4 regions of the Paenibacillus sp. FSL R7-0297 genome follow, and region 4 is predicted to be linked to each of the others. Evidence: riboswitches for the same ligand, from Rfam matches in the RefSeq annotation. Region 4 holds a riboswitch; each other region holds the start of a gene.

The links. Region 4 has a riboswitch for cyclic di-AMP ahead of MKZ24_RS04165 (C40 family peptidase). Riboswitches for the same ligand answer to the same signal wherever they lie in the genome.
Positions count from the first base shown of each region.
Region 1: it holds a riboswitch for cyclic di-AMP, as region 4 does, so the genes downstream of both, MKZ24_RS29125 (hypothetical protein) here and MKZ24_RS04165 (C40 family peptidase) in region 4, are expected to answer to the same signal.
Region 2: it holds a riboswitch for cyclic di-AMP, as region 4 does, so the genes downstream of both, MKZ24_RS01785 (hypothetical protein) here and MKZ24_RS04165 (C40 family peptidase) in region 4, are expected to answer to the same signal.
Region 3: it holds a riboswitch for cyclic di-AMP, as region 4 does, so the genes downstream of both, MKZ24_RS14075 (alpha/beta fold hydrolase) here and MKZ24_RS04165 (C40 family peptidase) in region 4, are expected to answer to the same signal.

Region 1 covers NZ_JBBPAQ010000001.1:6,696,831-6,702,893, reverse strand. Annotated here, with positions in the region: gene MKZ24_RS29135 (FIST signal transduction protein) at 1-429, shown strand, start outside; gene MKZ24_RS29130 (methyl-accepting chemotaxis protein) at 447-1,562, shown strand; cyclic di-AMP (ydaO/yuaA leader) riboswitch at 1,821-2,009, shown strand; gene MKZ24_RS29125 (hypothetical protein) at 2,167-2,712, shown strand; gene MKZ24_RS29120 (flotillin family protein) at 2,735-4,156, shown strand; gene MKZ24_RS29115 (MATE family efflux transporter) at 4,336-5,721, shown strand.
Region 2 covers NZ_JBBPAQ010000001.1:422,549-428,611, forward strand. Annotated here, with positions in the region: gene MKZ24_RS01750 (CHAD domain-containing protein) at 1-125, shown strand, start outside; gene MKZ24_RS01755 (thioredoxin family protein) at 305-646, opposite strand; gene MKZ24_RS01760 (MerR family transcriptional regulator) at 709-1,074, opposite strand; gene MKZ24_RS01765 (ThuA domain-containing protein) at 1,212-1,847, opposite strand; gene MKZ24_RS01770 (SDR family NAD(P)-dependent oxidoreductase) at 1,921-2,643, opposite strand; gene ytxJ (bacillithiol system redox-active protein YtxJ) at 2,877-3,203, shown strand; gene MKZ24_RS01780 (glutaredoxin family protein) at 3,200-3,442, shown strand; cyclic di-AMP (ydaO/yuaA leader) riboswitch at 4,142-4,309, shown strand; gene MKZ24_RS01785 (hypothetical protein) at 4,486-4,929, shown strand; gene MKZ24_RS01790 (hypothetical protein) at 5,432-5,620, opposite strand.
Region 3 covers NZ_JBBPAQ010000001.1:3,221,125-3,227,187, reverse strand. Annotated here, with positions in the region: gene MKZ24_RS14080 (cation:proton antiporter) at 1-828, opposite strand, end outside; gene MKZ24_RS14075 (alpha/beta fold hydrolase) at 937-1,755, opposite strand; cyclic di-AMP (ydaO/yuaA leader) riboswitch at 1,744-1,877, opposite strand; gene mnhG (monovalent cation/H(+) antiporter subunit G) at 1,876-2,235, opposite strand; gene MKZ24_RS14065 (Na(+)/H(+) antiporter subunit F1) at 2,225-2,518, opposite strand; gene MKZ24_RS14060 (Na+/H+ antiporter subunit E) at 2,518-3,000, opposite strand; gene MKZ24_RS14055 (Na+/H+ antiporter subunit D) at 3,006-4,481, opposite strand; gene MKZ24_RS14050 (Na(+)/H(+) antiporter subunit C) at 4,478-4,810, opposite strand; gene MKZ24_RS14045 (Na+/H+ antiporter subunit A) at 4,798-6,063, opposite strand, start outside.
Region 4 covers NZ_JBBPAQ010000001.1:984,196-990,258, forward strand. Annotated here, with positions in the region: gene MKZ24_RS04155 (M1 family metallopeptidase) at 1-561, shown strand, start outside; gene MKZ24_RS04160 (hypothetical protein) at 606-1,403, shown strand; cyclic di-AMP (ydaO/yuaA leader) riboswitch at 1,621-1,759, shown strand; gene MKZ24_RS04165 (C40 family peptidase) at 1,817-2,245, shown strand; cyclic di-AMP (ydaO/yuaA leader) riboswitch at 2,633-2,776, shown strand; gene MKZ24_RS04170 (C40 family peptidase) at 2,782-3,273, shown strand; gene MKZ24_RS04175 (GNAT family N-acetyltransferase) at 3,522-4,007, shown strand; gene MKZ24_RS04180 (c-type cytochrome) at 4,134-4,490, shown strand; gene MKZ24_RS04185 (4a-hydroxytetrahydrobiopterin dehydratase) at 4,596-4,871, opposite strand; gene MKZ24_RS04190 (hypothetical protein) at 5,084-5,377, opposite strand; gene motA (flagellar motor stator protein MotA) at 5,583-6,063, shown strand, end outside.

The DNA of each region.
Region 1 (6,063 bases), 5.7 Mb from region 4:
GCTGCGGAAGAATACGCGCGCGTGCTTGGTGTCCCGGAGGCGGAGCTGGCAGAGCATTTCCTGAGCAGCCCGCTGGGCAAAAGATACGAAGACGATCTGATCATCGCCTCACCGATGACCATTAATCCGGATGGCTCTGTCACATTTTACAGCCAGGTTATGTCTAGTACTTATGTAGAGGTGCTGAGTGCAGCAGATCCGCTTGCTGTGCTGGGGGAGACGCTGGGCGGGAGCCCGTACAAGCCTTCCTTTGTGCTTAACATTAACTGTACGCTGCGGGACCAGCTCTTCATCCGGGACGGTCTGTGGGCGGATTTTGACAGGACTATGCTCGGATTCTGCGGCAACACTACAGGTTTCATCAGCTACGGAGAGCAATATTATAAAAAGCATGCCAACCAGACCATGATTCTGCTGCTGGTTGAATAAGGGAGAGTAGATTGATTATGCAGTGGATAACCAGATTACGCACTTCATGGGGCAAAAGCATCTCTGCCGGAGCTGTTCAAAGTCATAATACATTAGCCGTTCTTGAAAAAACGGACAGCTCCGGACAATCAGCCGGGACGCTAAAGACAGCTGGAGCAGCGGCTAATGCTACTGAGCCTCCAGAGAATACTGGCAGGACAGCTGCCGCTAACGACGCTTCAGCCACTGAATCCTATGGGATGCACGCCTATACCCTGGCCGGACAGATCCGCCGCGAAACTGACGAGATTCTTAAGGAAGAGGCCCAGCTGGTAGAGGAGTTTGCGGCTTTACGGGCGGGCAGCGGTGAGCTGATCAGCCAGATCTGCGGGACCCAGCAGCTTCTGGAGCATCTGAAGACCAACAGCGGACAGACCGAAGATCTCATCAATGAAATGTATGGCAGCCTCTCTTTTTCCTCCAATAAAATTGAATTCGCCAAAGAGGCCAATATCCAGATCTCGGCGGAAATGCAGAAGGCTTCGGCGGTATTTACTGAATTTGTCAGCTTGAATGAGGACCTGCGGGGGCATTTCCGGAGCATCGAGCAGCTGGCAAAGATCATTACGGATATTGCTGAGCAGACGAATCTGTTGTCGCTGAATGCAGCGATCGAGGCGGCGCGGGCCGGAGAGCACGGACGGGGCTTCTCGGTGGTTGCCACAGAAATCCGCAAGCTGGCCGACAGCACGCGCAGTCATGTGAAGGAGATCATGGGCTCCCTTTCGGGGATGACCCAGGTGATGGAGCAGCTTCACAGCAAGTCCGGTGACGGGACAACGGCGATGACAGAGACGAATGCGAAGATCAGCCAGTCCACGGTATACATGAACGAGATCGTGGAAGCGGAGGAAGAGGTATTCCAGCATCTGGAGAAGATTCAGGAATCGCAGGAGAGCAGCATGGAGGATGTGGAGCAGATCAATGGCGATCTGCTGCGTATTCTGGAGAAATCGGGACAGGATGCAGGGCAGTTCCAGAAGATGGTGCTTACCGTCCAGCAAAAAGCCGACCACTATCAGCAGCTGCTTAATCATTTGCATCAGATAGAGCAGCTGCAGCAGCTGGATGAAGCACAGAAGACTGGCGTATAAGCAGAAGCGAGTATCCGATAAAAAAGACTACACCCGGCAGAGGGAATGCAGGTGGTCAGCCTCTTTGCTATGTAACAGCACTGCTCCAGAGAAACGGAGCAAAAAGGAGTAAATCATCGGCCGCTTAAGAGCGAAAGCAAAGTATACGCCTTCATTCGTGCAGGAACGGCATTTTTGGCTTCTTTTGTCAACCGCAGCGTTTTACATTAAATGGCTGCAGGCGTAAGATTCAAATCAACAACCGAATGAAATTTAACTGTTCTCAAATGGCTGAATTCCAGTAATGGGAACGGGGGAACCAACGGTGATTACGGCTTAGGCTCAGATAGCGGCCGCACACCTGGGGTGAATCCTTGCTGCATGCTGTATAACGGTGCTCCGGCAAGGTAGGGCAATCTCGCTGCCCGAATCCGTCAGCTAACCCCGTAAGCCTCGAAGAGAGAGGATGAGCGCCATGATCGATTAACCGACCACGGAGAGCCCTGCTGCTGCTGTGGTCTTTTTGCTGTGCAGGCAGCAGGGGGAGACGGTCTGAATTAAGACGGATAATTCATATAACAACGGGAAAAGTTTATTTATATTGTGATCAGAACTGCCTAAGGAGGTGATCGTTATCTTAACTACATTTATCGTGTGCTTCTGGGTCGGACTGCTCCTGCTCCTCAGCGGCGGACTTCATGGGCATGGCCTGGCGGGTCATCTGCATGCGGGGGGCGGTGACGCCGGGGGGCCGGGCTTTGTGCCTATACTCCCGCTGATGGTGTTTGTCACAGTCTGGGGCGGCGCTGGTTATATGCTTAGCCGCTTCAGCGGAATGAGCGTGCTTGCAGTAGTGCTGATCTGCACCATGATAGCCTTGCTGACAGGGTGTCTGATGTATGCAGTGCTGGCCCGGGTGATGACCCGGTATGACAGCAGCATGAATGAATTGGATTATGAGCAGGCAGGGCAGCTTGGATACGTCAGTGTACCTGCAGCGGATGGGGCAGCCGGGGAAATGAAATATGTGCTGCACGGAACGATGCGCTCCATTGGAGTGCGGGCAGCAATCGGCCAGCAGCTCGTGAAGGGCGACAGGGTGATTATTTTGAAGGTGGATAAGGGAATGGCGGAAGTAACCCTCTTCGAGAGGGAATTCGGAGAATTATAAATGACGGGGAGTGTCGGACCAAATGGTTATTCTTTATTTAATCTCGGGCATTGTTGTTGTTATTCTGCTGGCTTTGTTCAGTATCGTGACCGCTTATAAAAAAGTCCCGCCCAATCAGGCGATGATTGTATACGGTCTCGGCGGTAAAAGAGTGGTGCAGGGCGGCGGGACGTTCGTCATCCCGGGCTTCCAGAACAATAAGACCATCTCGATGATGCTGATGAGCTTCGATGTCATTCCAGCGCAGGCGATGTTCTCCCGGCAGGGCATCAAGCTCAACCTGGAGGCGGTCGCCCAGATAAAAATCAAAAGCGATCCCACCGCTATTCTGACGGCCAGTGAGCAGTTCATCGACCGGCCCGAAGAAGACCGCGAGACAATTATCCTGCATTCGGTGGAGGGCCACCTGCGCGGCTTAATCGGGCAATTGACGGTGGAATCCATCCTCAAGACGCCTGATGAAATCAACAGCAAGATGAGGGAGACCTGCTCGGAGGACCTCGACAAGATGGGGCTTGAGGTCGTCAGCTTCACCATCAAAAAAATTACGGATGACAAAGGGTACATCGACAATATGGGGGTTCCGGAAATTGAGCGCATCCGCCGCGATGCCAGCATTGCCAAGGCGGAAGCGGAACGCGATATTCAGATCAAGCAGGCCGAGGCGGAGAAGGAATCCTCCATTGCCAAAGCCAATGCACATCAGGCCACCATTGAAGCGGGAACCGCCGCCCGCGCGAAGGAGTCCCTGTACGAGAAGGAACTGAACATTAAGCAGGCGGATTTCAAGCTGGAGACAGAAGTGAAGAAGGCTCAGGCGGATCTTGCGTATGAATTGCAGCAGAACAAAATTAAGCAATCGCTCGTTACCGAACAGGTCAAAATCACGCAGATGGAAGCGGAGGCCAACCGGACAGTCAGGGAAATCGAAGTCGAGCTGAGACAGCGGGAGCTGGAGGCAACGGTGATCAAGCCTGCCCAGGCGGAGAACCAGGCTACGATCATGAGAGCCGAAGCCGCCAAGCAGCGGCAGATTCTTGAGGCGGAAGCCGAGGCAGCGACAACCACCAAGCGCGGACTGGCCACGGCAGAAGCTGAGCTGGCGAAAGGGAGAGCGAATGCGGAGATTGTCCAGCTGGCCGGAGCGGCGGAAGCGGGAGCCCTGGAGAAGAAAGCCGAAGCGTACAAACAGTTCACACAAGCTGCGCTTACCGTGGAATTCCTGAAAATACTGCCGGAGCTGGCTGAGAAAATTGCTTCCCCGCTCGCCAAGGTGGATAAGATTACAGTGATTTCCCAGGATGGAGCTACCTCAGGCGTGAACAAAATTACCGGCGATATTGCCAAAATAATGGCCCAGGTTCCTGAGTTGACCCAGACGCTTACCGGTATGAATGTGACCGAAGCGCTCAGCGGACTGCTTGGCCGGGATAAAGAGCAGTAATTCATATACAGCAGCAATAAAGCCGCCGTTCTTTCGTTAATGGAGAATTGCGGATTTATTGCTTTTTTGTATTCCGGGTTTCTCTCACTGGTTACAGACGTGAAGTTAGATTTGTAGTAAACTGGAAGGAATGTACAGTCTGCCCGCAATTATTCTACAGAAAAGAATGTGATATGTTTATGCAGCTTCAGGCTCGACTGCCGGCCAAAAAATGGCTGGAGAAGTATCTTTCCGGGGAAGGGATGGATTACCGGCAAATTATAGCTTTATTTATTCCGATCCTGATTGACCAGGCTTTCATCATCGGGCTAAATCTGGTAAACACTGCGATGATCAGCTCATCCGGCATGGCGGCGGTCAGTGCGGTGAATATGGTAGATTCACTGAATATTTTCCTGATCAACGTGTTCGTTGCCATTGCTACCGGCGGGACAGTGGTCGTTGCGCAGTACAAAGGCAGCGGCAACGACCGGATGGTATCCCAGGCTACGGCGGGTTCGGTCACCTCGGTATCGCTGATCGCCGTGGGAATCGGAATTCTGCTTATGGGCTTCCACACGCCGATACTGAACCTGCTGTTCGGAACAGCTTCCGCCGATGTGCTGGATAATGCCCGGATCTACATGATCGGCAGCAGTATTTCTTATCTGGGGATCGCGGTGGTTCAGGCTGTGTGCGGTGCGCTGCGTGGCGTCGGCAGGACGCGGGCTTCGCTGATGCTGTCGCTGATCATGAATCTGTTATACGTACTCCTGAACGTAGTCTTCATTAACCTGCTGCATATGGGTGTGCTGGGGATGACACTGGCGGTCAACATCGCGCGGTATGCGGGCATGATCTTTGCCCTGGTGTACCTGTTCAAGATTGACACGGTACTGCGTGTGCGGGTCCGCGACCTGTTCCATGTTCCGCTCTCCATGCTGCGCAGAATTATGTTCATCGGTGTTCCATTTGCAGCAGAGCAGATGTTCTTCAATGGCGGCAAGCTGCTGACCCAGATATTTATTGTTAGTATGGGCACCTATGCTATTGCGACCAATGCTATTGCCGGCTCGCTGGCGATGGTGTTTCAGATTCCGGCCAGTGCGTTGTCGCTGACGATCGTAACGGTGGTCGGCCAAAGCATCGGACGGGGGGATGTGGCAGATGCCAGAAAATTCATCAAGTCCTTCCTCTGGATCGGTTCAGCCTCGTATGCCTTGGTCGCCCTGATCCTGATGCCGCTGTTCCATCCGCTAGTGTCGATCTTCTCTCCGCCTCCTGAGATCATTGACGACTTGTTTATAGTCCTGCTGGTGAATGCCATTGCCCAGATTCCGCTGTGGGCGGTCAGCTTCATTCTGCCGTCCGCGCTGCGGGCAGCGGGGGATTCCCGCTTCACCTCTATTACCTCCATGCTGTCGATGTGGCTGTTCCGGGTTATATTCGGTTACATACTCGGGATCGTCCTCGGCTACGGTGTGCTGGGGGTCTGGCTGGCGATGAACTGCGAGTGGGCGGTCCGCGGAGCTGTTTTTCTATGGCGCTTCAGAGGCGAGAAATGGTTTGCGCACAAGCTGATATGATAGCTGCTGGTGATAAGGCTGTCCCCTGGCGTATCTCCCATATATGAAACAGACAACAGAGCAGTGCTGCTCCCGGTACCAGGCAGCGCTGCTTTGTGTTTTTCGCATAGTGTACAGACTCCCTGCAGGTGGTGTAATGAAGGCTGCACGATACGATGCCGAGCTACGTTAGGCGGTCCAAGTGTTCTCCGGTAGGAGCGGCTTCTTCAGGCAAGCAAGTGGATAAACGTATCTTAATTCGTCAACTTCTAAGCAATGTGCTGAAGCAAGTGGAAAAACAGCATCTAACATGGTTGGTTTTCACTACTTTGAATGGTATGGAATGATTTAAGTGCTGTTTAT
Region 2 (6,063 bases), 560 kb from region 4:
AAGAGCTGGATGTCGGCAAAAAAACATGGGCGGCATTCACCGAAAGTCTGCGCGCAGAGGTACTGGAAGCATTGCACCAGAATGAGGTTGTCCCTGTTGTTCCTGCAGCAGAGAGCACGAAATAGCGGCATTATATATATTTCCGGTAAATACAAAGGCAGAACGCTGCATGATCCTCATGCGGCATCCTGCCTTAATTCTTGGGCTGCGGGTGCCAGGAAACGCTGCCTGGGAAGAATCGCGGGCCTGTGCTCCACCATATCGGCGGCAAAGCGGCGCTACCGCCCCTCCCCGTTACAATACCTTAAAGAGTACCGCGCACCGCTCCGGCAACTTTGTTCAACACACCCTGATATACGGATTTTGGCCGCAGGCCGACCAGCTTCTCCACAGGTTGACCTCCGCTGTATACGATCACTGTCGGCATGCTCATCACCCCGGCTTCCGATGCAAGCTCCGGCAGTTCATCACAGTCCACCTTAATCATACTTACGTCATCCCCGTATTCGGCATTCAGCTCTTCCAGAATCGGCAGCAGGGTTCTGCAGGGCGGACACCAGGACGCACCGTAATCCACCAGCACGGTTCCGCCGGCCTTCAGCTGTTCACGTACAGCTCCGGCGTTATCGGCAATTATCATAGCCATCTTAAGCCCTCCCACAAAATTTAACATTCAATATTCACAGAAACAACTTCAATCGATCCGCCTTATTCCGCTTCATTCTGCTGCTCTTGCAGAATTGAAGCCATCCGCTCCTGCAGGTTCAGCTTGATCTGATTCAGCTCAATCAGCTGACGTTCAATCTCTTCCAGCTTGCTGCGGTACAGCGGCATCACTTCTGCACAGAACGCCTCTTTATTCTTCAGAACACAGTGCAGGAATCCGGCAATCTCTTCTGTCGACAAGCCAAGATTCAAATACAGCTTAATCGTCTCCACCGTATCCACGGCAAGCGGAGAGTATTCACGGTACCCGTTGTCCTGGCGCAGCGGTTTGATCAGTCCCTGACGCTCATAATATCGCAATGAACGGACGCTTACGCCCGTAAGTGTGGCTAATTCACCTATTTTCATGGTATTCTCCCCGGGGTTCATGAGAAATGGTCTGCCCTCAGTATAAACCCTGACACTAGTGTCAGGGTCAAGGTGTTTTTTTAGAATAAACAAAAGAAACCAGCCTAAGCATAACTTAAGCTGGTCGCCACATTATCTTACAGCAGTCCGGCTGCCCATAACCCGCCTCTGCGGATCATCAGGCGGAACGGCTCTACCGAGAAGGAAGGCAGATGATGGCCGGGCATCAGGTAGACTACCCGCCCTTGTCCGAATTCATGGCACCAGGCCGCCTGCCGCATCGCCCCTCCATGGGGATATTCTGCGAGAATGGTTGATTCGAAGTATGGCACCTGCTCAAAATAGTACGGCTCATCCTCAATCACAAAGTCATTGATACCCTGCATAATCGGATGCTCCCGGTTGGGAATCGTCATATGAAGCGCGGTATAGTCCGGATGATGGGTGAAATGGGCGCCCAGCATTACGCCGAGCTCCTGATTGCGCTGCAGGGAGATTCCGTTGTGCACTACGAGCAGCCCCCCGCCGCCAGCCACATAAGACAGCAGGGCACCGCTCTGCGCAGCGGATAATTTCTCATCAGAGAATTCAGTATAGGAGACCACCAGCTTGCAGTCCGACAATTGTTCCTTGTTCATCAGCCCGTAATCCTCAGTCGAAGCCACCTGAAATTCCGGTTCCAGCAGTTGCTCAATCTCGCGGTCAACTCCGTCGAACGGATGGTACTTAACCTCGGTATAGCTGCCAAACGCAAGTGCTTTGAAGGAAGTCATTGCATTCACACCTCTCTTGTTACAAAGTTAATCTATAATTTATTAGTCCATTATTTCATATATAGCGCTGCTGTTACCAGGGCCAGTGATTGCCGTCCAGATCGATGTAAACCGGTTCCTCGCCCAGATACTTCTTATGCTCCTGAACAATATTCATGATCTTATAGGCCGACTCCTCGGGAGTTGTCACCGCTTTCAAATCCTTCTCTCCGTATATGCAAGACTGCAGCCACCCGGGATGGAAGACCATGACCTGTCCGCCCAGCATACGCAGATGGTTGTGCATCAGCGAGGACTGCATATTCAGCGCCGCCTTCGACATGCAATAGCCGTACATATTAATCCTTTTATTCCGGCTGATACTGCCGGCCTCTGAGGAGATGTTAATAATCAGACGCTGTTTGCTCTGCAGCAGCAATCCCATGAGCGCATTGCTCACTCTGAGCGCACCGAGTGTGTTCACATTATAGAGCTGCGCCATGGCCTCATCATCCATATCCACGAGTATTGTTGCTTTGTCTGCGCGGTGGATAATACCGGCATTGTTGATAATAATATCGATATGGCCCGTACTGCCGGCAATACTCCGTGCTGCTTCCTTCACACTCTCTGCGCTGCCGATATCAAGAGGGACCAGCATCAGCATGTCCTGGTATTGCGCTTGCAAAACTCCCAAAGCCTCCGATTCTGCTAAATACTGGCCAGCAAAAACTGTGTACTTATTCTCCAGAAGAAAGCGTACCATGTAAAACCCGAGCCCGCGGTCAGCACCGGTAACAAAAGCGACCCTTTTCATGAATTGCACACCCCTCATACCTGCTTATTTATGCGCAGAGCGTTACTGCATCTCTCACACATTAGCATGGCATTTAGCCTTTAACAACATCCCCCAAGGGAGGGGGGGATAAGCCTGCTGAACATTCTTTTGCTTTAATTTTGAACTATGTTACAATCAAGAATAATAGTTGTTAACAACACAATTGTTGACAAGATGCTTTCAAAATTCTATTCCAGAAAGGTGATCCTCTGATGTCTATTCAACAAATCCATACACTGGATGAACTGCAACAATACGTAGGGCAACCCGGCAAAAAATTGCTCTTCAAGCACAGCACCACCTGCCCGATCAGCGCCAAAGCAAATGAGGAGTTCCAGGCCTATACACAGAATTCCGACACGCCTGCCGCCATTGTACATGTTATCGAAGACCGTCCGGTTTCCAATCAGATTGCCGAGGATTTCGGGATTAAGCATGAATCGCCGCAGATTTTCCTGCTGGAGGATGGTGAGGTCCGCTGGAACACTTCCCACTGGAAAATCACCCGTGGCGCCATCAAGGAAGCTGTGGAGCAATGAGCCAGAACGTAATCATCTATTCCACATCCGGCTGCAGCGACTGCAATCAGGTGAAGCAGCTGCTTGAGAGCAAGGGCATTCCCTTCGAAGTCAGAGATGTGATGACCAGTACTGTCTATCAGGAAGAAGTCGAGAAGCTGGGCTTCATGGGTGTTCCAGTCACCGTATCCGGAGACCGGGCTGTCAAGGGCTTCAATCTTCCTGAGCTTCAGGAGCTTATTGAAGCAGCTGGTCGTTAATAAGCTTACCCGTATGCAAAAGGGTGCCGCCCTCCCAGCAGGGCCGGCACCTTTTTAGGGTTCAAAATTATTCTGCCGGGAAAAAACTCCGTCATAGCTTCACTCCGTTTCCACACCGCCGGGCGAAGGCATCCACCGATGACGGTTCCAGCAGATCCAGCGCCTCTTTATTGACAGTCTGCCCTTACAGAATCAAATGATAATCCCTGGAGTATGGTCCAAGTCAAGCATTCGGAAAGCGGGAATTAGGCCCTCCGGGATGTATCGTTTGCAGGGCTAGAACGGAAGCATTTTCGTAAAATCAGACTCTAATTCAGGGACAATTTGTAAACCGCCATAATTACCCTAATAACACAATCACGAATCTATTTGCCTGACGGGTAACGCATACAATAACATTTATCTCCCGTTATCTCCCGATTACTCACTAATACACCATTTTTCAAAAATCCATTATCGACGGTATTTCCGTCTAACGCATTAATATTTCCGGAGTTCCCCTGCCACTGCCTCCCAAAAATAAAAAACGGCGATTGAGCGAGATAAACGGATGATAACCGGCCACATATATGGTTTTAGTCTCCAATATTCCTTGCGAAGCAGCAATTTATTGCAAATCCGGCGCAGAAGCACTCTTTTCCATTTTTACAAAGACAATCCTAAAAGGGTATGATTCGTGTTGAAAGTTAACAGCGATAATGTGAATGCACGCTGAATTTCCGCCAAGCGGAAAACGGGGGAACCATCAGGCCGCAGGCCTACTTGGGGTGAATCCGAAGGAGACTTCAATTGCGCAGTCTCAAAAGGTAGGGCGACTCTCACCGTCCGAATCCGACAGCTAACCCCGTAAGCGTAAAGAGAGAGATCTTGATCCGCCACGATTTTGCCCCAGGCTTCTTACGCCTGTAACAAAACCGCAGCAGAGGTCCTCCTCTGTCTGCGGTTTTTTGCGCACTTATTCCGGCGGATCAGCATTTCGGCAAACCAATCAGCTATATATCCAAACAATAAAATCGCCCACATTCAGGAAGGAACGTGTCCACATGCCAGACCCATTATCGACCAAGGCAGCTGCCGCTGCCGGATTCACCGGCTATATTGAGCAATACAGCGGAACCGTATATGCACTTAGCTGTCTTCTGCTGGAGAAGGGCACCCGCGCCGATCAAGCCACAACTGCCACATTCGCGGCACTCTTTGAGCCTTGGCTAAAGGGTAGCATCCAATCGGACTTCTCCCTTGCCGCCTACAGGGAATGCATCCGGCAATGCTCGCTGGTTGCTCAAGACCGCGGCCGCTGCTCTTCTGCCTTGCTCACCTGGGAGGATCAGATTGCCAGCGCCTTATGGTACGGCATCCAGCTGCCGCTGCCCGAGATCAGCCTCATCCTGCAGCGAAGCGTTCCTGAGCTGAAAGCGCAGCTCAGAGAGATTCGCGAACATATGGCTGCTGCGCGGCCAGCTGTCCCGCGTCCGTCGGCGGGATAGGGAAAGCTGCTGGGGCCTGCACCAATAGACTCAGGCAGGCTGCTGCGATCTATGCGGACTGTAGATCCGTTATTTCGTCCGGTCAGGCCATTCAGCGATCCATGCGGACTCAGAGGACCTTAACTAACCCGTTTCGCCTCATTTTGAGCTCCATCGAACAATATAAGCGCTCCTGAGTCCGCAACGAGCAAAAAAGCAGGCTTTTTCACAAAATAAGGTCCTCTCAGTCCGCGTAGCACTACGTATGGGAGAATTCCGCTGACGGCAAGCTAATAAGTTCTCATTCCCTTAAGGCTCCAGGTTACGCTCACTGAAGCTCCCAACTTATACACATGCACGCCTTTGGCAATGTACATTTGCCTGACAATAACGAAAAGCCGCAGCTTCCGCCACGGCTCTCTATTTGCTCTCGTGCCAGCGCTTAAAACACTAACACTTGTATTGAATTCACTAACCAACCCATACCCTGTTCTTGCCTATGCTGTCTGCTCCATTCCAGAAATCAGCGCTTGCCCTTGCCGCCCTTAGCGAACCGCCAAAAAGCCATGCAGCATCCGAGCAGCCCGACGCCCAGCAAGATGGTCTGCAGTGCTCCCAGCCAGGTTGATTTGTCCGACGGGATCAGACTGCTGATAATGATCAGCAGGATGGAGACCGCGACCAGCACGGGGGTTTGTCTACTTTTTTTCACGAAAAATCACCACTCCTAATTACTAATATTACTAAGGTACACTATCTGCGGGGTTTTAACCAGTTTGGGGGGGGTTGTGATCACTCTATAGAACAGCATTATTCATAAGCCCAATCCGGTTGATTCGCTAAATCACTTACATGCAACTAATTAATAACATCCTATCCCCCGCTTCACATAAGTCTATCTGTTTAGATACGAGGATTAACAATAACATTGCAAATCAGTTTTATCGTGGATATAATATGTCTGTAATAACTATTTAGTGAAATTAAAGGAGACCGGGCTATGACGGAGTTTTGGGAAACAAGCTTCATAGAAAAACAAACGAGACCTGATGCGCCTCGGATAGATTCCGGTACCGCATCGCCTGCCTTGCCTGCTCCAGCAGTTCGGGCACTTGGCTGAGTGCTCCGGCCTGACCGGAGACCATAATCGTTACA
Region 3 (6,063 bases), 2.2 Mb from region 4:
CTTCGTGGTCTCTGACATACCTATCCGCGAACCGTAATTTCCAAAGATCAGCCCGCTTACCGCGACAGCAATAACTCCGGATACATGAAAGTGCTCCGCGATAAAATAGCTTCCAAAAAACAGCAGCATGGAGAATCCGATCTCCAACGGGAAATCATCATAAAGACGAATTAATTGCGAGAACAAATATCCCATTATCGCTCCGATAAGGATACCGCCTAAAGAAAATTTTAGGAACAGCAGAATTCCGCTGCCAACCCCTACCCAGCCCATTTCCATATAAGACAGCAGGTACACCGAAGAGATTTGAAACAGCACTACAGCAATCCCATCATTAAAAAGAGATTCTCCTTCTATAATAGTAACAATATTCTTCGGGACACCCAAAGATTTAAAAATCGAAATCACACTAATGGGGTCTGTCGCACTCATCAGCGCAGCAAAGGTGAAGGAAACAATAAGCGGAAGGCCCAGCCCCCAATACACAGCCAAGCCGATGATGAGAAATGACAACAAGGTTCCTCCAAAAGCCAAAGCCAGCACCGGCTTATGTTGCTCCCGAAGATGGGAGAAAGGAAGCTTTAAGGTGGCATCCCCCAAGAGAATCGGTAAGAATAATGAGATGATGATCGCCTGAAAGACATGCGACTGGGTGATGAAAGCCTCTGCTTCCACCAAAATAGGAATATGCACAAACCCCAGCAGCAGCCCCACCACTACAAGCGCGATGGAATAGGGCTGATTCATTTTTTTGGCAACTGCAATGACTCCCATGGATATGGCAAGCAGAATTAATATCTGAATAAATACATCATCAAACTGATTCATATAACACCCCATATATTGTTTTTTAGAGGAAAGATTTCTTCAGCGAATCAGTATCCACATCTATTCTATTATTAGCAAATCAGCTGGCAATAATCATCTATCTCCCTCCTACTTGCCGGCCGCCGCCCGCTGAAAACTATGCTGTTCCCTAAGATAATCCAGCAATATACGGTTGAAGAGCTGGGGTTGACACAGGTGACTCGGGTACATGGCGTCTTCAAGGATCGCCAGGCGGGCAGACGGATACTTGCCGGCTGTTCTTTTCACCTGCTCCAATGCCCATTCATTCTGATTCCCGGATACAACAAGAACAGGAACCTGCAGCCGTAACGCGAATCCGTAGCTGTCCGTTTGTCTAAGTGCCAGCCGCTGCATAATTAATTCAGTGGTCCGTTCATGCACAAGCTCTTTCCTGAGAATATGATAAGCTGAGAGCCATTTATTGTAGGTGATGCGTAAAGAACGGATAAACATTTCGGCAGGAAGATAATGGGCGGCCCATGCGCAGACCTCGAAGATTCCTTTCACTTTCCCGCCTCTAGCTGTGTATTCTCCCTGGAAATAGCTGTCCACCAATACCATATTAATCACCCGCTCAGGGTACAGATAGGCGAATTTCTGGGCGAGCACAGCACCACTGGAACAAGCTACGATAACAGCCCTCTCTACAGCCAAAGCGTCCAACAACAGCTTCAAATCTTCACATTGTGTGTCTACGATCCGGCTAATCTCCACATCCATTTTCCCCGATTGTCCGTTCCCTCTTAAATCGAATACGACCACTTTCGCACGCTTGCTGAAATAATCCGCTTGCGGGTCAAACAGATGATGGGAGGTCGAATAATCATGAATAAAAACAATGGGCAGACCGCTGCCCGACATCTCGTAATACAGCGACGTTGCGGCATAACCAATGCATCCTCTCATGAACGCTTGCGGGGTTAGCTGCCGGATTCGGGCCCTGAAAGTAGCCCTACTCGTTTATCCGAGATTCACCCCATATAACCTGGTTCCCCCGCTTCCTATAAGGAATTCAGCGATTAAGTATTATTTTGCAGACGTTTCCTGACTTTCTTCCCCCAGGACCTTCAGATCATCCTGTATGCTCCCCTTCCACAAGGGGACTCCGGAACGGTAGGCTGCCCGGCCATTTAAATGGCCTGCCACCGGTGAAGTGATGAATACAAAAACAATCGCCAGCAGCAGCTTGACATTAACCGTTCCGTCTTTAAACCAAAAGTACAGGAAGCCTCCTGTCAGCAAGCACAGTACCCCGAAGGTTGCACTTTTGGTAGCCGCATGTGAACGCAGGTACACATCAGGCAGCCGGACTAAGCCGAAGGCACTTAAACCGCAGAAGACTGCACCAATTACCACAATAATGGAGCTAATCAGTTCACCTGTCATTCGGGTTCCCTCCATCTTCTATAACGGCTCCCCGTTCAATATATCTGGCCAGTGCCGTTGTTCCAATAAACGTAAGAATACCGATAACCAGAATGACTTCTAGAAAATCCTGGGTATCCAGCAGCATACAGAAAACGGTGATCATAGCGAGTATATGAATGCCTATCGTATCGAGTGCGGTAACCCTGTCTGAACGGGTTGGCCCTTTCAGGAGACGGAACAGGCATGCCAGCATCGCCAGCGCCAGAATGATCATGGCCACAGTTAGTATAACTTGGATCATTACCGGGTCACCTCCATAATTGCCTGTTCGAAAGTGCCTCTAATCTGCGTGACCAACAGCTCTGCATCTTTAATATCAATAGCATGAATGTACAGCGTCTTGCCATCCTTCGAAACATCAAGGGTCAGGGTTCCCGGTGTCAGACAGATCAGGCACGATAACAGCGTAACCTCCCAAGCCGAGGTCAAGGCAGTCTCATAAGCAAAGATGCCGGGACGTATAGCCAGCTTCGGACGGATGATATGGCCGATGACCACGAAATTCGAGACCGTAAGTTCACGGGCAAAGATCAGCAGAAGCTTCAGTATAGCCCATATACGTATGAGATAGAATGGCCGGGTCCGGGCCAGGGATTTCGTCAAAATCAGCAATAATATAATACCGAGCACATAGCCTACGATGAAGCTTGAACCAGAGCCATTGTTATTTATCGCCATCCACAGAAAGGCAATCAACAGATTTAACAGGAATTGTAGGGCCATCTTCTCTACTCCTTCATTATGGCTTCAATGTATAGCGCAGGTGAAGCCAATACCTCTCCAGCCTGCGATACATAAGTATACACGGACTCGGCACCAACCCCCATTGCAATCACAAGCAGCAGGAGTCCGGCGGCAACAGCCGATGCAGCCTTCAAGCTCACTTTAGGCAGCTCTTTCACAGGTTCATTTCCCCAGAATGCCAGCCTGAACACCTTCATCAGGGAATACAGCACCAGTAAGCTCGATCCTAGTCCAATTAAGGACAACGTCAGCATTCCCTCAGCCAGAGCTCCGCGGATGATCAGGATTTTGCCGGCAAACCCGCTCAGCGGCGGAATACCTGTCAGGGCAAGCGCAAGAGTAAAGAACATCCAGCCGATGAACGGATACTTTTTAATCATCCCGCCCATACTGCCTAGCCGGTCAGTTCCAGCTGCGGATATAATTATCCCGCCTAGAATAAACATGAGTCCCTTGGCCAGCATATCGTGCAGCAGATAGAAGACCGCCCCATTCAATGAATCTGCTGTCCCAACAGCAAGTCCAAAGGCTACAAACCCAACGCTGATAATGACGTTATAATTCAGAATCCGCGGGATATCCTTATACGCGACTGCCCCCAGGCTACCGAGGATCATGGTAGCAGCAGCCATCCAGGCGATCCAGGCATGGGTGAAGCCGGGATCGTTAACAAACAGCAGCGTGAAGGTGCGGATGATTGCATAGAGTCCAACTTTGGTCAGTAGAGCACCGAATAATGCTCTGACAGCCGGCGGAGGCGCACTGTATGACCCTGGAAGCCAGAAGAACAGGAACAGCCCTGCCTTTAGGGAAAATACAATCAGGAACAAAACAGCAATCACATTAAGCACACCGCCTTGTCCCGCTTCAGCGATACGCTGGGACAGGTGTGCCATGTTGAGTGTTCCTACTGCTGCATAGAGATAAGCTACCGCTGCTACAAACAGTGTCGAGGATACGATATTAATGAGCAGATATTTCGACGTTTCTCTTAGCTGAAGTTTGGTCCCTCCGAGTGAGATGAGCGCATAGGAAGAAATCAGCATAACCTCAAAGAAGACAAACAGGTTGAAAATATCCCCGGTAAGAAACGAGCCGTATACCCCGACCAGCAAAAACTGAAAGAACGTATAGTAATAGAACCGCTCCCGCTTCTCTCCAATGCTGCCGAAAGAATACAACAGAATCGCAAAACTGACGATCGAAGCCATCATAACCAGCAGTACTGCAAACATATCACCTACAAATACAATGCCATACGGAGGAGCCCAGCCCCCCATCTGCAGGGTCTGTATGCCCTCAGAGTGGACACGTGAAACCAGCAGCGCCGCAACCAGAATGTTCAGCAAACCGCTGAGCGCACTAATCACGCGCTGAAGCCGGATCTTCTCTTTGAAAAAAATCAGGATGACAGCCGTAGTCAGCGGAATGAGAATCGGAAGTACCAATAGATTGCTCATTCGTTGTCCTCCTTAATGCTGTCCATTTCATCAGTACCCAGCGTCTGATAAGACCGATACGCGAGTACGAAGTAGAAGGCGGTAACCCCAAAGCTGATTACTATGGAGGTTAGAATCAGTGCCTGCGGCAGCGGATCAACATAAGTATCCGCTTTGCCCAGTACAGGGGCTGCACCCTTTTTGAGCCCGGCCATTGTGAGCAGCAGCAGATGGACACCATGCGTCAGCAGGGAGGTTCCCAGCACAATGCGCAGCAGGCTTTTGGACAGAATCAGGTATACACCGATCGTGAAGAGAATGCCGACCGCCACCGCCATTAGGAGTTCCATTTCTTTTCCCCTCCGATCGATAAAATGATGTTCATCGTCACGCCGACTACAGCCAGGTATACGCCAAGGTCAAACAGGACGGCAGTCGCCAGCTCCGTATCACCAAGCACAGGCAGATGAAAATGGCCGAAAGCATGACTTAGAAAAGGAGCATCAAACAGGAATGAGCCTGACGCTGTTAGAATCGCCAGCAGGAGTCCGGAAGCTGTAAGCAGCCGGTAATTCACAGGGAGCACCTTGCGTACCTGATCCATTCCAAATGCGATTGAAATGAGGATCAGCGCAGCAGAAGTCATCAATGCCCCAATAAAACCTCCACCCGGATGATTATGTCCGGCAAAGAACAAATACAGGGAGAATATCAGAATAATGAGGACAATCCCCTTAGACATCGTCTGCAGAATCACGTCATTGCTGCGCAGCGGTAACGTCCCCTTCTTGGCGGGCTGGAGCGGCGGCAACTCCTCCTCCATTCTCAAATGAATCAGACCATAAATGGCCAGTGAGGCGATGCCAAGCACCATGATTTCAAACAAGGTATCAAACCCGCGGAAATCTACCAGGATGACGTTGACAACATTCTTGCCGCCAGCCAGGTTGTAGCTTTCTTTCAGGAAAAACTCGGAGATAGGTTCAAAAGGACTGGTACCCATAGCCGCCAGAGCGATCAACGTCATTGTAATACCGGCTCCAAGCGCAATGATCAGATTAGGCAGCTTAAAGCGCAGCGGCTCCCTCTGCTTCTTCAGCTTCGGTAAATACCGGAAACAAAGAAGGAACAGAATGACCGATACGGTCTCTATAATCATTTGGGTGAGTGCAAGATCCGGTGCCCGGAAAAGAACGAAAAGCAGCGTCACCATATACCCTACACCACCGGTGAATAGAATCGCGTTGACACGTGACTTGGCAAATGGAACCGCAAAGGCAGCCAGCAGCATTGCTGCTACAACAGCCGTTTCATAAAAAGACAATGAGGCATACTGCTCCATGCCGAAGCTTATGCCTGGCTGCCGCAGCAGAACTGTGAGTAAAGAAATGATGAAAAAGCTGAATATATAGAGCAGGTAATGGCGATTGGAACCTGTCATATAAGCATCGGTCAAACGTCTTGAACCATTCTCGAGCAGTCTTAGCGAGAAGTCATAGATACGGTTCAGCGTATTGCGTCCGCTTGCTTCGCGGTCCAGTACCCGCAGCCGGGTATAGATTCTAAATAACAGCGTACCTGCTGCTATAACGCCGAGGGTCAT
Region 4 (6,063 bases):
AAGCTGGTGCTCCGTGACATCGAACGGTTAGCAGGAGCCAAGAGCATGGATGCCATTCTCGCTGCCTATACCCGTAAATACCGCTTCAAGCATCCCTCGACCGCTGACTTCCAGAAGATTGTGGAGAAAGTGAACAAGCAATCCTGGCAGACTTATTTTGACCAGTATGTCTACAGCGGCGGAGCCCCTGATTTTGCAGTAGATGACATCAGCCTCACGGCCAAGCGGGGCGGCGGTGGCGGAGCAGGCATCCAATATGATGCGGTAGTTGAGGTAAGCAACAAGGGCAGCCATTATGGGGATGTCCCTGTGAAATTCATTTTCTCGGACGGGTACTCGGTACAGCAATACTGGAACGGCGAAGGGAAGGCAACATCGTTTGAATTATCGTATAAAGCGCCTCTGGTCTCCGCCGAGATTGATCCGGGACATTCCATACTGCTGGAGAGCAAGCATCTTAATAATTTCAGAATGGCGGAGCTTGAGCACACTACTCTTTCCCGCTGGACGCTCAGTGCGACGACACTGCTTGAAACCCTGCTCGGAACTCTTGTCTGGTGAGGTGAAGGATTGTGAAAATTTCGATAACCCGCGGTTGGCACAGCATGAAAGAGCAATTTTATATCCTGATTCTGCTATTTATCTACCGGCTGTTCTGGGGCTACTTCATGTACAAATTCATTAAAAGCGCCGTCATTCCGGTACTGCTGCGTTATCCGGATGCGAACGCCGGCGGCAGTAGCATAGGCAGGCTGCTGTATTATATTGAAGGGCAGACTGCATTGCACACGGACCCGGACGTCCGGCAATGGCTATGGCTGCTCCTGGCACTGACTGTGTTGCGGCTGCTGCTCTCCCCCTTTATCCGGGCGGGCCTGCTGCATGAGCTTCACCAGGAACGCGCCGGGGAGCGCGGACTGTTCTTTTTTCCCGGGATGAAGCGTTATGGTCTGCCTGTCCTGCTGTTCAGTCTCGTTGAATGGGCGCTGGTCCTTCTGCCGCTCTATTGGCTGCTGCCGAAGATGTACCGTCTGCTTCTGAACGGCATTCTCGATTATCCGCTGCTGCTGACGCTCGTGCCTTATGTGCTGGGCTGGCTCATCTACCTCTTCCTTATCCGCAAGCTGCTGCTGTATATGCAGTTTGGTTATACTGCAGGCACGGGCATGCTCCCTTCGCTGCTGATCTGTCTGAAAGTCCTTCTGCACTCCATCGGGATATCTGTCATTTTGGGCGCAGGAAGTCTGGTGATGCTGATCCTCTGCGGCGCTGCAGCGCTCTTCTTTCCGGGTCTCCCGGCCCTGCTCCTGCGCCAGGCTGCCCCTCTGCCATCCACTCTATTCAAAATGTGGGGCATAGCCGCGCAGTATCATCTCTGGTCCAGTAAATCATTCCCACAATAATCGGCCGCCAAAACGGCATACTAAAAGAGTCATCGCCCCTCTGGTGAGGTGCATGACTCTTTTTTGTTTACAGCTGCGACAAGTGCATTTGCAAAACTGTAAATCCTTTGGTACAATGATGCCTGTACTACTAGTAACAAATTTGTAATCTTTCAAATGGAATTATGCAGCTATGTAACCGAAGCCATTAACCTTATGTCGATATGTCACTATTCTGGTGCACAAAACGCCGAATTCCCAGCACCGGGGAGTGGGGGAACCATATTTTGGGTGAATTGATCTCGCTTTAGAGGGGTCATAGGGGAACCTTCTACCGAATCCTTAAGCTAACCTCGCAGGCCTTGGAAGGAGTACATCTTTTGAGAAGTCAGAACTTTAAGAAGAAATGCACCACAGCAGCGCTAGGTCTTGTGATGGTATTTACACTCGGAGCGGGCAGCGCTTTCGCAGATTCCAAAATGGATACTGTGATCTCAAAAACCATTGGAACGTCATATAAAACCGGGGGCACCAGCACCAGCGGCTTTGATTGTTCCGGATTCACCAAATACGTATTCAAGAGTATCGGCCTGACCTTGCCGCGCACCTCTAAGGCACAGTACAGCGTTGGAACAGCCGTATCCAAGAGTAATTTGCGTTCCGGTGATTTGGTATTCTTCAATACCCTGGGCAACGGAGTTTCCCATGTCGGTATTTATGTTGGCAATGGAAAATTCGCACAATCCTCCACTTCGCGTGGTGTAACCATCAGTTCGCTGAGTCAGGCATACTGGGCCAACCGCTACGTTGGCGCTAAAAGAGTAATGAGCACAACAGCCTACCAAGCTGTCGCTTACGATTGAACCCTTGAACATTTCCTCGAATATTTGTACCTCTAACATCTAAATGTAACTTATACGAGCCCGGTTTTGATTATTGCCGTAATCATTTCCGGGTTTTTCCTTTTCCTTATTCTACCTTTTACACTCATCTGCAGGCCCTGAAACACCTTTTTATCCCAAATCCAAAGAAAATTCATCAACAGCTCACCCGCTGCGTTAAATATGAGTCTTTCTATGCAGCTATAACTCTAAAAAACGCAAAAAAAATGCATTAATATGTTATAAGTGATTGCCAAGCGCCCTAGTCTTTGCTACAATTATCGCAGTGAGCTTTTAGTAACATTTTTGTAATTATTGAATCGCTTTTAACAAAGGTTTTGTCATGTATTGAATAACAGCTAATCCTAATCAACAGTCGTGCCGAGTTCCCTAAAGATTTAGGGAAACGGGGGAACCAACTTTGGGTGAATTGACCTCCTATTCTAAGAGGGGTCATAGGGGACCTTCAACCGAACCCTTAAGCTAACCTCGTAGGCATTTGGAAGGGGTATTTACTTTTGAAGAAGAAGCTAGCAGCCGCAGTACTAAGCTTTTCCATCATCTTCACCATTGGAGCAGGAAGCGCTTTCGCGGATTCCAAAATGGATAAAGTTATCGACAAAGCCATCGGGACCAAATACGTATCCGGCGGTGTATCCACGAACGGTTTTGATTGCTCCGGATTTACAATGTATGTTTTTGATAAGATCGGAATTAACCTGCCCCACCAATCCGGCTCCCAATATCAGATGGGCACTGCTATATCCCGTGATGAGATGAGACCGGGCGATCTTGTATTCTTCAATACAAGCGGCAAAGGCGTTTCCCATGTCGGTATTTATGTTGGTGACGGTGAGTTCGCACATGCTTCTTCCTCGCGTGGTGTAACCATCAGTTCGCTGAGTGACAGCTACTACGTCAACCGCTACGTTGGCGCCAAACGGATTATGAGTACAGATGCTTACAAGACTGTAGCTACTGATTCCGAAGACAATGACGATGTGCAATAATTTGTCCTAAATATAAGCGCTTTTCCAGGATTTTTGCCGAAATCTTGGAGGAGGGCTTATTTTTTTGTCTATAAAATTACTTACCCCGCTCTATATTTGTAAAACATCAATTCGGCCCTTTCCTAAAATATTTTTTGGCGTTTGTCAAGTTCCGGTCTATCTGCAAGGTTTTTGCGTCGTATCCTGCTCATTTTGTATATAATATTTATAGAATGAAGTAATGTTCCCTTGAAAGGTGGCCTCCGCTTATGATAAGTTCTCCGGTATCTTTTTATGTTGTTGCTATGGAGTCGCGGCATGGCGCTGAGATCTGTGAGTGGAACTATAGGCCCCCGTATAATATTTACGGCTGGATGCCCTGGGAGCAGATGCAGGCGCTCGGTGTTGAATTCGGTGATCCGCAGCTGCGCAGCGAACAATACGTTTCCATCGTGAACGGACAGGGAATCCTATGCGGCTTCGCCCAGCTGTTCCCTATGGAGGGTGTAGTCCGGCTCGGAATCGGCATGCGGCCCGATCTGTGCGGTCATGGCATGGGACATCTCTTCATGAAGGCCATCGTTCAGGCGGCTCTGTTGCGTTATCCGGAACGGGAGATCGATTTGGAGGTACTGACCTGGAATCAGCGGGCCATCCGTGCTTACCAGAAATGCGGATTTACCATAACGGATACTTATGAACGAAGAACTCCATCTGGCGATAAACCATTTTATTGTATGGTCTATGAGAAATAGCATTCCACTTCTGTATGTATGCAAATTTCCCAGGAGTTTCGTTCATTTTTTTGACACAAATACTATGATAACGCTTCACCATCCGGTATAATGAAGGAAGCAGCTTACATGAAGGGACGGATGCAGATGCAGAAATGGATCATGAGCGGTTTGTTTTTTGCCGCCTGTGCCTTTGCCGTGGTCTTAATGTTTACCCTGCCCGGCAAAGCCGAGGTGGCTGAAGAGAACAAGCCTACAATGCCTGAGGTTGTGCTGGACGCAGCCAGCGCGGAGGCCCTGGTAAAAGCCAACTGCATCACCTGCCACGGGGATCAGCTTCAGGGCGGTGTAGGGCCGAACCTGCAGCAGGAGGGCGCTCAGCATGACGCGGCGCAGATTTACAGCATTGTGACCAAGGGACGCGGGCAGATGCCTTCTTTCAAAGACAAACTAGCCCCTGAGGAAATTGCGAATGTCGCTTTATGGCTGGCCGAGAAGAAATAATAACATGCCCAAAGCAAAATGCCCGCTGCAAAAGATACCTGGTATCCTTGCACGGGCATTTTTATGGATCAGGCAGTACTGTCATTTCCATAAGGATCCTGTCCTCTAACGGTTTTTCTCAAAAGCCTCGTTAATTTCATTGGCCTGGCGGATATCCAGCTTCTGCACATCTGCAGGCAGACGCACGATAACGGTCTTGTAATCAATGGTGATATGCGGGTGATGGTCGAACGCTTCCGAGATCGCAGCAACCTCATCTACAAAGGCAATTCCCTTCATATATTCATTGAACATATATTTGCGTACCATAATATCCTCTTCCAATTTCCAGCCTTCCAGCTTGCCGATCTGCTCCCGCAGTTCTTCCTCTGTAAATGGCAATTTGTTTCCTCCCTTGCTTAATTAGCTACATCACAGCAGTCCTGTCTTTTAAATAAAACATCCCTCAGCTTCTTAAAGTCCAAGGGATGTGCCGGGCCAAAGATTTTTTTCGATTAAATGTATTCTTAAATCCCGGCCAATAGTACTTCTTATCCCAATTTTAACATGGGCAGATGCCTGGGGACAAACTCCGCTCCGCGGCTGCCTCCAGGCTACACCAGAACGACCGACGCCAAATCCTCGTCGCCGAGCAGAATATTGATCCGGTGCGTTTCTTTATCGTACATTACAACACCGCTTCCGACCTTAATCACCGGCTCATTGCCCAGTGCGTAGAACAGATCCTCCGCAAGCGCCTCCCATACCTCCAGCTTCGACTCCTCCGGCAGGTTCTCCCACTCCTCTGGCTCCATTTCGAAAAAAATATACCCGTCGGAAATCCGTCCGACTGCGCTTGTCAGCTCAACCAGAATTTCACTGTAATCTCTGCCATGCTTTACTCCCACGTCAATCACTCCGTTTTCTTCGCTGATGAATAATTACTTACCTTATCCATTATAGCCGAAAAAATCACTTCACAAAAAAGGGAATGCTGTCGATAAATAAGAATATACGTGATTTGGTTACGTGCAGAGTGTCCTCCCGCGGTTCAAGGATGATAAACGCGGTATAGTCGGATCACTTCTTAATTCTCATGGACGAGGTGCATAAATGGAAATTTCAACAATACTAGGACTGGTTTTTGGTCTGATCGCAGTAGTCTGGGGGATGGTACTCAAGCATGCTCCGCTTGAAAGCTTGAACAATCCTGCCGCCTATGTAATTATCTTTCTTGGTACGGCCGCCTCAATCTTCATGGCCTTTCCCATGTCGGAAGTCAAGAATTTCCCTAAGCTGCTGAAGATCCTATTTGTGAAGAAAAAGATGGTCGGCAAGCCCGAACTGATTACAATGTTCATGGAATGGGCATCCATCACCCGCCGTGAAGGACTGCTTGCACTGGAATCCAATGTCGATGAAATCGAAGATAATTTCCTTAGAAACGGCATGCGGATGATTATCGACGGTAATGACCAGGAATTTGTCCGCGATGTATTAATGGAAGATATTCACGCTACAGAAGATAGACATAAAGCCGGCGCCTTAATCTTCTCCCAAGCCGGGATGTACGCACCTACGCTGGGGGTACTCG